One region of the Acerihabitans sp. genome, then DNA from elsewhere that is predicted to be linked to it. Evidence: predicted binding sites of a transcription regulator. Region 1 holds the regulator's gene; the other holds the start of a gene.
What was found. The regulator ArgR, encoded in region 1, controls arginine synthesis, uptake and breakdown. The targets are predictions, from matches to a motif close to ANTGAATAAAAATACANT.
Positions count from the first base shown of each region.

Region 2: the regulator ArgR is predicted to act here: its motif matches at 2,778-2,795, upstream of argF (ornithine carbamoyltransferase).

Region 1 is NZ_DASWOM010000041.1:16,630-21,739, reverse strand. It holds gene VGC33_RS06790 (DNA-binding protein) at 1-34, opposite strand, end outside; gene mdh (malate dehydrogenase) at 551-1,489, opposite strand; gene argR (transcriptional regulator ArgR) at 1,943-2,413, shown strand; gene yhcN (peroxide/acid stress response protein YhcN) at 2,867-3,130, shown strand; gene mpl (UDP-N-acetylmuramate:L-alanyl-gamma-D-glutamyl-meso-diaminopimelate ligase) at 3,392-4,765, opposite strand; gene fbp (class 1 fructose-bisphosphatase) at 5,020-5,110, shown strand, end outside.
Region 2 is NZ_DASWOM010000084.1:3,659-8,768, forward strand. It holds gene VGC33_RS13775 (valine--tRNA ligase) at 1-1,451, shown strand, start outside; gene VGC33_RS13780 (GNAT family N-acetyltransferase) at 1,602-2,108, shown strand; gene rraB (ribonuclease E inhibitor RraB) at 2,194-2,652, opposite strand; gene argF (ornithine carbamoyltransferase) at 2,828-3,835, shown strand; gene VGC33_RS13795 (NanQ anomerase/TabA/YiaL family protein) at 3,891-4,358, opposite strand; gene pyrB (aspartate carbamoyltransferase) at 4,759-5,110, shown strand, end outside.

The sequences.
Region 1 (5,110 bases):
CATGGGTGGCTATCCATTCCTTTTTTGGTAACATCGTTTCCCTCCTTGTCTGGTAATAGCTTGCGTAATCTCCATGGCGTAAGACCCGTAAAACCCTTATTACCCAGCGGTCTTATCCAGGTGCGGTTCCGTTATAACTCCGCTTGCGCACTAAACTGATTACAGCGTGTCGTTACGTCAATTACAACACAAAAAAAGCAGTAAACGCCACAACGGATGTAAAAATGAGAGCGCGCTTGGTTTTTATCCCATAAACTGTAAATAAACAATATTTATCAATAGAATGATTGATATAGGAACTATAAGAACGACGAGAATAAAACCGCTGGCGGTTGCAGAAATAGCGGATGGGACTAATCGGCAACAGATGGAAATATCCGCCCAAGCCTGGGCTAAAAGGGCATCAGAATGGGGAGCAAGCAGCCGAAGGGAATACCAGCGGGGATACACAGGCAAAAGCAGCTTGCACGCCGCTGGGACGGCGCGCGGTGAAACCAAGGGTAACGGCAGCCCGGCCCCGGTTCCAGGGCACGGGGCCGCTACCTGCGCATTATTGATTGATGAATTTTTCCCCGAGTTCGATATCTTTTTTCAGCACATCCTTCATTTGTTCCAGCGCCTGTTGTTCAAAGGCGCTCAAGGTGCCGATGGATTGACGTTCCTCCAGGCCCTGCTTACCCAACAGCAGCGGTTGGGCAAAGAAGCGGGTAAATTCGCCATCGCCTTCAACGTAAGCGCATTCCACCACGCCGGCTTCACCCTGCATGGCGCGCACCAGCGACAGGCCGAACCGCGCCGCCGCCTGGCCCATGGATAAGGTGGCTGAACCCCCGCCGGCTTTCGCCTCCACCACTTCGGTGCCGGCATTCTGGATGCGGCGGGTGAGGTCGGCAATTTCCTGTTCGCTAAAGCTCACGCCCTTAACCTGGGACAATAACGGCAGGATAGTGACGCCGGAATGGCCGCCTATCACACGCACTTCCACGTCCTCGGGCCGCAGGCCTTTCAGCTCGGCGACAAAGGTATTGGAACGGATGATATCAAGCGTGGTGATACCGAACAGTTTGCGTTTGTCATACACCCCGGCCTTCTCCAGCGCTTCAGCGGCGATCGCCACCGTGGTGTTGACCGGATTGGTAATGATGCCGATTAACGCGCTGGGACAAGCCTTCGCCACCTGATTGATCAGGTTGCGTACGATGCTCGCGTTGACGTTGAACAGATCGGCGCGGTCCATGCCGGGCTTGCGCGCCACGCCGGCGGAAATCAGCACGATATCCGCGCCCGCCAGGGCGGGAGTGGCGTCTTCGCCGCTAAAGCCCTTGATCTTCACCGCGGTGGGAATATGGCTGAGGTCGACCGCCACGCCGGGCGTCACGGGGGCGATATCATAGAGAGAGAGTTCTGAACCTGAGGGGAGTTGGGTTTTGAGCAACAGGGCTAGTGCCTGTCCTATGCCACCCGCTGCACCGAGAACTGCGACTTTCATTCTAATCTCCTTATTATTATAGGAAAAATTAAATGCCGTCAAATCATCTGGTTATGATCATAGAGACATAAACGAGTAAAAACAAATCAGCGATCGCAAATTTGAGAAATGACACGTTAACTTCCCTTTCTTATCCATAAGTTCCAGCCTTATTCCCATACCGGACGACTTCACCGGATAATGCCTGCCGCTGCCGTTCAATACCCGTGGTTATCGATCACATTACACCGACAGCAATGGTCAAAACAACATCATTTTAATAACATTCCCTTTACTTTTTAATGCCAGTAAATATGCGAGCCAGGTCATGGTTGATTTGAATAAATATTGCTACGCTGACCGTTTTGCCGACTCAATTTGGCTGATAAGGCGGCGACATCGCATTTTTATTGCATAAAAATGCAAATTTATGCATAATTCAAACTACAATATCGGCTACTGGTTTGGGAAAATATGCGCAACCACCTAAAACAAGAAGAACTGGTTAAAGCTTTTAAGGCCTTGCTTAAGGAAGAAAAATTCAGCTCCCAAGGTGAGATTGTTTTTGCGCTGCAAGAACAGGGGTTTGAAAATATAAATCAGTCCAAGGTATCAAGGATGCTAACCAAATTTGGCGCGGTGAGAACCCGCAACGCTAAAATGGAAATGGTGTATTGCCTGCCGGCGGAGCTGGGCGTGCCCACCACCAGCAGCCCGCTGAAAAACCTGGTGCTGGATGTCGATCATAACGACGCGGTCATCGTTATCCATACCAGCCCCGGCGCCGCGCAGCTTATTGCCCGCCTGCTGGATTCCCTGGGTAAGTCCGAGGGCATTCTGGGCACCATTGCCGGGGACGATACCATTTTTACCACACCCGCCAAGGGCTTTAGCGTTAAACAACTCTACGAAGCCATACTCATCCTGTTCGATCAGGAGCTATAGGCTGGGGATTGGCGCCTTATAACTGAAACCGCCGATCGCCCGCGGTTTTCATCGCCGTTGTATCGCCCGGCCCCTTTCCGACCGCCACGGACGCCGTCGCCGTGGCGTTAAGCCGGTGTGAAATCCTTGTTTTACATGCCCCGCGGCTGATTTCACCAAAAGCGCCCCGTCGGACAGCACGTTTGGCTAAAACCTTTCATCTCTTTGAAATTACAATTATTTAACATTAATTGTATATTTTTTAACCTATTTTAATAGCTTTTACTTATATTATGGCAAAGAACGCAAATAAAGTTTCATAATAAATTATGAGCAAACTATTAATACCTCACGTTACTAGTGTATACTTTACTTCGTGATGCACATCACGTTTCACAGGCTGTTGACGGCGCACCGCCGGCGAAAAACAACAGCATGAAACCGTTACGCACAAGAATATGTAGAGGTAATAACATGAAAATTAAAACCGCAGTCTCACTGATGACCGTAATGTCAGCCTTGTCCTTTGGCGCTTTCGCCGCGAATTCGATCTCGCAGGAACAGGCCAGCGGCTTGCAGCCGTTCGGCACGGTAAGCGTAACCGGCAAGGCGGGCGCGCCTTCCGATATTCACCAGGCCCTGAACCAGGCCGCCGAAGCCAAAGGCGCAACCTCCTATCACATCACGGAAGCCCGTGATAATGATACCTGGCACGCCACGGCCGAGCTGTATAAATAAGCGCCGACACGGCGGCGCCGCGACATGTTCGCCCGGCCAAAGGCCGGCGCGGTGAAGGCGGCCGGGCCAATGATTTGCAGACGTTAATAAAGCAGTAGAGAGAGAGTTCACGCCAAAAGTCACACTGGCAAAAACGTCGTCGCCCTCTGTTATTCCTGTGTCCAGTAATAACCCAAGACGCGAATTGCCGATTCCCTCTCGTCGTCCTATCCGACGATCCTTCCCCCGCTTGCGGGGGTTTTTTTTTGCCTTGCGCGGCTGCTAGGCCACCATGCCGGCTTTGAGATTCAATTGCGCCAGCAGTTTTTCATGAATGCCGCCGAATCCGCCGTTGCTCATCACCAGGATGTAATCGCCGGGTTGGGAGGTTTTGACAATCATTTCCACCAGGGTATCGACATCAGCGCTCCAATGGGCCGGCTGCACGCACGCTTCGGCCACTTCGCTCACCTGCCAGGGAATATGCTGGGGCTGGAATAAAAAAACCTCGTCGGCCCGGCCCAGGGATGGCGCCAGCTCATTTTTATTCAATCCCATCTTCATGGTATTGGAGCGCGGCTCCAGTACCGCCAGGATGCGCGCGGTGCCGCCCACTTTACTGCGCAGCGCGGCAAGCGTCGCCAGGATCGCCGTGGGATGGTGGGCAAAATCATCATACAATTTCACCCCATTGGCGGTGCCTTTCAGCTCAAGACGACGGCGGGCGTTGATAAAAGACCCCAACGCCCGGCAGGCATCGGCAGGCAGCACCCCGACATGGCGGGCGGCGGCAATCGCCATCAGGGCGTTATGCATGTTGTGCTCGCCCACCAGTTCCCAATGCACGTCGCCCACCGGCTCGCCCTGAAGAAACACCTGGAAACGGCTGGCGTCCGGCGCGCTCTTTTTCGCCCGCCAGCTGCCCTCCTCGCCGATATATTCCTGCTCGCTCCAGCACCCCATTGCCATCACCTGCTTCAGATGCTGGTCGTTATCGGGCAGGATGATTTTACCTTTGCCCGGCACCAGCCTGACCAAATGGTGAAACTGTTTCTGGATGGCTTTCAGATCGTCAAAGATATCCGCATGATCGAATTCAAGGTTGTTGAGGATCAGGGTTCGCGGGCAATAGTGGACAAATTTGGAGCGTTTATCAAAAAACGCACAATCGTATTCGTCGGCTTCCACCACAAAAAACGCGCCGTCGCCCAAACGGGCGGAAACGGTAAAATTACCCGGCACGCCGCCTATCACGAAACCCGGCTGGTAGCCGCACGCCTCGAGGATCCAGGTCACCATGCCGGCGGTGGTGGTTTTGCCGTGGGTGCCGGCTACCGCGATGACCCAGCGTTGCTGCAACACCCGATCGTGCAGCCACTGCGGGCCGGACGTATAGGGAATACCCCGTTCCAGCACGGCTTCCACGCAGGGATTGCCCCGGCTCATCGCATTCCCGATAATGACCAGTTCCGGTTCGGGCGTCAGCTGCGCCGGATCATAGCCTTTGATAAGCACAATGCCCTGATCCTGTAACAACGTGCTCATCGGGGGATAGACATTATCATCGGACCCGGTCACCTCATGCCCCAAAGAACGGGCCAGCATCGCCAGTCCGCCCATAAATGTGCCGCAGATCCCAAGAATGTGTATGCGCATAAGTTTTCCATTTTTTAACACGAACTGCGGCTCATTCTACCGCTGCGACCGACCGATATAAACGGATTTGATGATATGTCCACATTCGTTTAAGCTAAACTGCATTACATACGTAAGCGGCTAATCGGGTGGCGTCAGCTCTGTCTGATTAATTAGTCAGTGAGATTTGTTCAGTGAAAATCGGTCAGTGAAAATTGATAGTACCGCTTTTCATCCTTAGCAACATGGTCTTCTTTGGATTCAGGGAAAGTGATATGAAAACGTTAGGCGAATTTATCGTTGAGAAACAGCACGAATTTCCACATGCCACAGGTGAACTTACCGCATTACTCTCCGCGATAAAAT
Region 2 (5,110 bases), on a different contig from region 1:
ACGAAGACGTGCTGGACACCTGGTTCTCGTCCGGCCTGTGGACCTTCTCTACCCTGGGCTGGCCGGAACCGACCGAAGCGCTGAAAACCTTTCACCCCACCAGCGTGCTGGTGAGCGGTTTTGATATTATTTTCTTCTGGATTGCGCGCATGATCATGTTGACCATGCACTTTGTCAAAGATGAAAACAACCGTCCCCAGGTGCCGTTCAAGACCGTTTATATGACCGGTTTGATCCGCGATGACGAAGGCCAGAAGATGTCGAAATCCAAAGGCAACGTCATCGATCCGCTGGATATGGTGGACGGTATTTCCCTGGCGGAGCTGGTGGATAAGCGTACCGGCAATATGATGCAGCCGCAGCTGGCGGATAAAATCCGCAAACGCACCGAGAAACAGTTCCCGCAGGGCATCGAGCCGCACGGCACCGACGCGCTGCGCTTTACCCTGGCGGCCCTGGCCTCCACCGGCCGCGATATCAATTGGGATATGAAGCGGCTGGAAGGTTATCGCAACTTCTGTAATAAGCTGTGGAACGCCAGCCGGTTCGTGCTGATGAATACCGAGGATCAGGACTGCGGGCAGCAGGGCGGCGAGATGACCCTGTCGCTGGCCGATCGCTGGATACTGGCGGAGTTCAACCGCACGGTGAAAACCTATCGCGACGCGCTGGACGGCTACCGTTTCGATATGGCCGCCAATATCCTGTATGACTTTACCTGGAACCAGTTCTGCGACTGGTACCTGGAACTGACCAAACCGGTAATGGCCGGCGGCGGCGAAACCGAGCTGCGCGGTACCCGCCATACGCTGGTGGAAGTGCTGGAAGGCCTGCTGCGCCTGGCCCATCCCATCGTGCCGTTTATTACCGAAACCATCTGGCAGCGGGTGAAAGTGCTTAAAGGCATCGACGCCGATACGCTGATGCTGCAACCCTTCCCGGTGTTCGACGCCACCCTGGACGATACCGCGGCGCTGGCCGACGTGGAGTGGATCAAGCAGTTGATTATCGCCGTGCGCACCATTCGCAGCGAAATGAATATTTCCCCCGGCAAGCCGCTGGACGTGCTGGTACGCGGCGCCACGCCGCTGACCCGCCGGCGCATCGACGCCAACCGCAGCTTTATCCAGACGCTGGCCCGGCTGCAAAGCCTGGATATCCTGGCCGACGGCGATAAAGGCCCGGTGTCCATCGTCAAGCTGGTGGATGAAGGCGAACTGCTGATCCCGATGGCGGGCATTATCGATAAAGCGCTGGAGCTGGACCGCCTGGCCAACGAAGTGCTGAAATTGGAAACGGAAATCGGCCGCATCGAAAGCAAGCTGTCCAACGAAGGGTTCGTCGCCCGCGCGCCGGAAGCGGTAGTGGCGAAAGAGCGGGAAAAAATGGCGGGTTATGTGGACGCCAAAGCCAAGCTGCTTGAACAGCAGGCGACCATCGCCAATCTGTAAATAGCCCCTTCCTCCTCCCGCCAAGGCGGTTGTCATAAATCAGCCGGAGGTTTATCCTCCGGTTAATTTAATTGCATCATCGGCATCGGCGATGCTATTAATCATAACGATTAACCCGATTTTTTTGTTTCACTTTCTTGGGTAATGACGATGTCCTTTGCTACTTCAGTCAATATTCTGGTGCGTCCCATCACGCCGGAAGATAACCATGCCATCGCCGACGTGATTCGCCAGGTATCGGCCGAGTTCGGCCTGACGGCGGATAAAGGCTATACCGTATCCGACCCTAACCTGGATAAGTTATATCAGCTCTACAGCCAGCCGCGCAGCGCGTACTGGGTAATCGAGTTCGAAGGACGGATTGCCGGCGGCGGCGGGATTGCGCCTTTGGCCGGGGCCGGGGCGGATATTTGTGAATTGCAAAAGATGTATTTTATGAGCGCCCTGCGCGGCCGCGGCCTGGCCCATGAGCTGGCATTGCGGGCGCTGGCGTTTGCGCGGACCCAGGGATTTACCCACTGCTATCTGGAAACCACCGCCACCCTGACCCGGGCGATAAGCCTCTATGAGCGGCTGGGATTTGTGCATATCGACGGTCCGATGGGCACTACGGGGCATGTGGACTGCGAAGTGAGGATGTTGAAAGCGCTGGGTTAAACATGCTGGACTGAGCGACGCGCCGAACGCGGCCATAACCGTGTCCGGCGGTTGGGGACATTAATGCGCCCCCTGATGACGATGATTAGTGGCGGGTGCCGTTATCGTCCTGGTCGATAATGCCGCGCACCGGCGGGGTGCCGTCAACGCCTTCTTCGGCGTCATCGCCGTCTTCACCTTCGTCTTCGTCCTCGCCGTCTTCGAAGTAGGTGCCCCAGCCGTCATAGTTGACGCCCAGGCGCTCCGCCAGCGTAAACAGCTGCTCGACCTGCGCGTCGATCAGATCCGCATTAAGCGCGATTTCACTGACTGCGTCGCAACACATCAGCACGGAACCGTCTTCCACTTCCAGTTCTTCGGCATCGGTGACTTCATAACCCAGTTTAAAGGCTTCAACAGCGGCTTTTTCCAAAATATCGAAATTCTCGGCGGAAAAATGGTGCTCGATGGTATAAAGCGCTTCGGGATCGCTGCCATCTTCCAGCAGTTCTTCGATAATCAAACGTGTTTCATCACGCTGCTCTTCCAGAAATTGATGTGCCATGCCCCTATCCTCAATGCGTCGGTCGGCCTGTTAGGTTTCTATTTTCCCACAGCGGCGGTTAAGGCTCCAGCTTAAACATGAAAGAATTGATATCAATGCTTGAAATTGAATATTCATACATATAAAGTGAATTTAAATTCATATTAATTAAAATTATGTCCGGAGAACCGTGCTTATGAGTCAGTTCTATCAACGCCATTTTCTGAAGTTAATGGACTTTACCCCCGCTGAAATTCTCGATTTGCTGGCGCTGGCCGCCGCGCTGAAGCGCGAAAAACGCGCGGGGCAGGAAAAACCGCGCCTGGCCGGGAAAAATATCGCGCTCATCTTCGAAAAAGACTCGACCCGCACCCGCTGCTCTTTCGAAGTTGCCGCATTCGATCAAGGCGCGCGCGTCACCTATCTCGGCCCGAACGGCAGCCAAATCGGCCACAAGGAATCAATCAAGGATACCGCCCGGGTGCTGGGCCGCCTGTATGACGGCATCCAATACCGCGGTTACGGTCAGGAGATCGTCGAGACACTGGCGCAGTACGCCGGCGTGCCGGTATGGAACGGTCTGACCACCGAATTCCATCCGACCCAGTTACTGGCCGATCTGCTGACCATGCAAGAACACTTGCCGGAAAAAAGCTTTGGCCAGATGAAATTCGCCTACGTCGGCGACGCCCGCAACAATATGGGTAATAGCATGCTGGAGGCGGCGGCGCTGACCGGGCTGGACGTGCGGCTGGTGGCCCCGCGCGCCTGCTGGCCGGAACCGGAGCTGGTGGCGCGGTGCGGCGAGGCGGCGCGGCTTAACGGCGGCAAAATCACCCTGACCGAGGATGTCGCCGCCGGCGTGGCGGGCGTGGATTTTATTTATACCGATGTCTGGGTATCCATGGGCGAACCTAAAGCCATCTGGCAGGAGCGCATCGCCCTGTTGCGCGCTTATCAGGTCAATATGGCCATGATCCGCCAGACCGGCAATCCCCGGGTTAAATTCCTGCACTGCCTGCCCGCGTTCCATGATGACCAAACCACGGTGGGCAAGGAAATGGCCGAACAGTACGGCTTGGCGGGGGGCATGGAAGTGACCGATGAGGTGTTTGAATCGGAATGCAGCGTGGTATTCGATCAGGCGGAAAACCGGCTGCATACCATAAAAGCGGTGATGGTGGCGACGCTGGCGCAAGCGTGATCCGTCAGCGGATTATTTAACGGGCGCCCGGCGCCCGTCATCGTCCGGCGCTGACTTAACGGACCAGCGCGGTATCGATTTTTACTACCGCTTTGCGCACGTGGGCCGGTTCGCCCACCGCGCACAGCGGCTTGTGGACTTCGCCGGGGTAATACACCACGAAGTCGCCGCTGTGCATCACAAACTGTTTTTCCTGCTCGCCCGCGGCCAGGAAGGCGATATCTTTGTCCGCCAGCCAGTCGGTATCGGGCTTGCCCGCCGGCAGGTTGCTGAAGGTCATGCCTTCCACGCCGTCGAGGATAATCTGGATATCCAGGTATTTGGCATGATATTCGGCGCGACGGTTTTCCAGCAGGTCGGTGCTGTCGTTGGAAATCAGCACAAACACCTGGTTGCCTTCGATATCATGCTTGCCCAGCGGCGTTTCCGGGGTGATATGCTGTTTGACATATTCGATGGCTGCGCGGAGTTTGGCCGGCAGATAGGGTACGAGATCCAAATGGTTGATGTTACCGGTGATCATAATTGTTCCTTAAAAAATGAAATAACGTTTCATTGTAAAACAGCTGCCGATCGGAAAGTGAGAGTTATTTAACACTTATTTTGATTAGCTGGCCAATCGTTTGCTTAATCATGAAAATGGTCTTTTTTGCGCTTGAAGTGTCCCGTTACGCGAGTATAATTCCGGGCAGTTTGCCGGGAGGATAAATGAACAGCACTGTTGTTTTGGACGCGGTATTCGACGCCTATGACGATCGCCCCCTGCCCGTTGGCAGCCAACGGCCATTGCTGCTCCCGTTGCCCTTTTTATTATTTCAGTACAGGCCCCTCGTTGAGGGGCTTTTTTTTGCGCGGTATTCAGGGCGCAATCTAAACTTGCGTCAGGCATCGGCGTTACCGACATCCGTAAGGAGGAAAAAAACATGGCTAATCCACTTTATCAAAAGCACATCATTTCCATTAATGACCTGAGCCGCGAAGAGCTGGAGCTGGTGCTGCGCACCGCTGCCGATCTGAAAGCCCACCCGCGGCCGGAGCTACTGAAACATAAGGTGGTGGCCAGCTGTTTTTTTGAAGCCTCCACCCGCACCCGCCTGTCGTTTGAAACCGCCATCCACCGGCTCGGCGCCTCGGTGGTTGGATTCTCCGACGCCGGCAATACGTCCATGGGCAAGAAGGGCGAAACCCTGGCGGATACCGTGTCGGTAATCAGTACCTATGTCGATGCCATCGTCATGCGCCATCCGCAGGAGGGCGCCGCCCGCCTGGCCACCG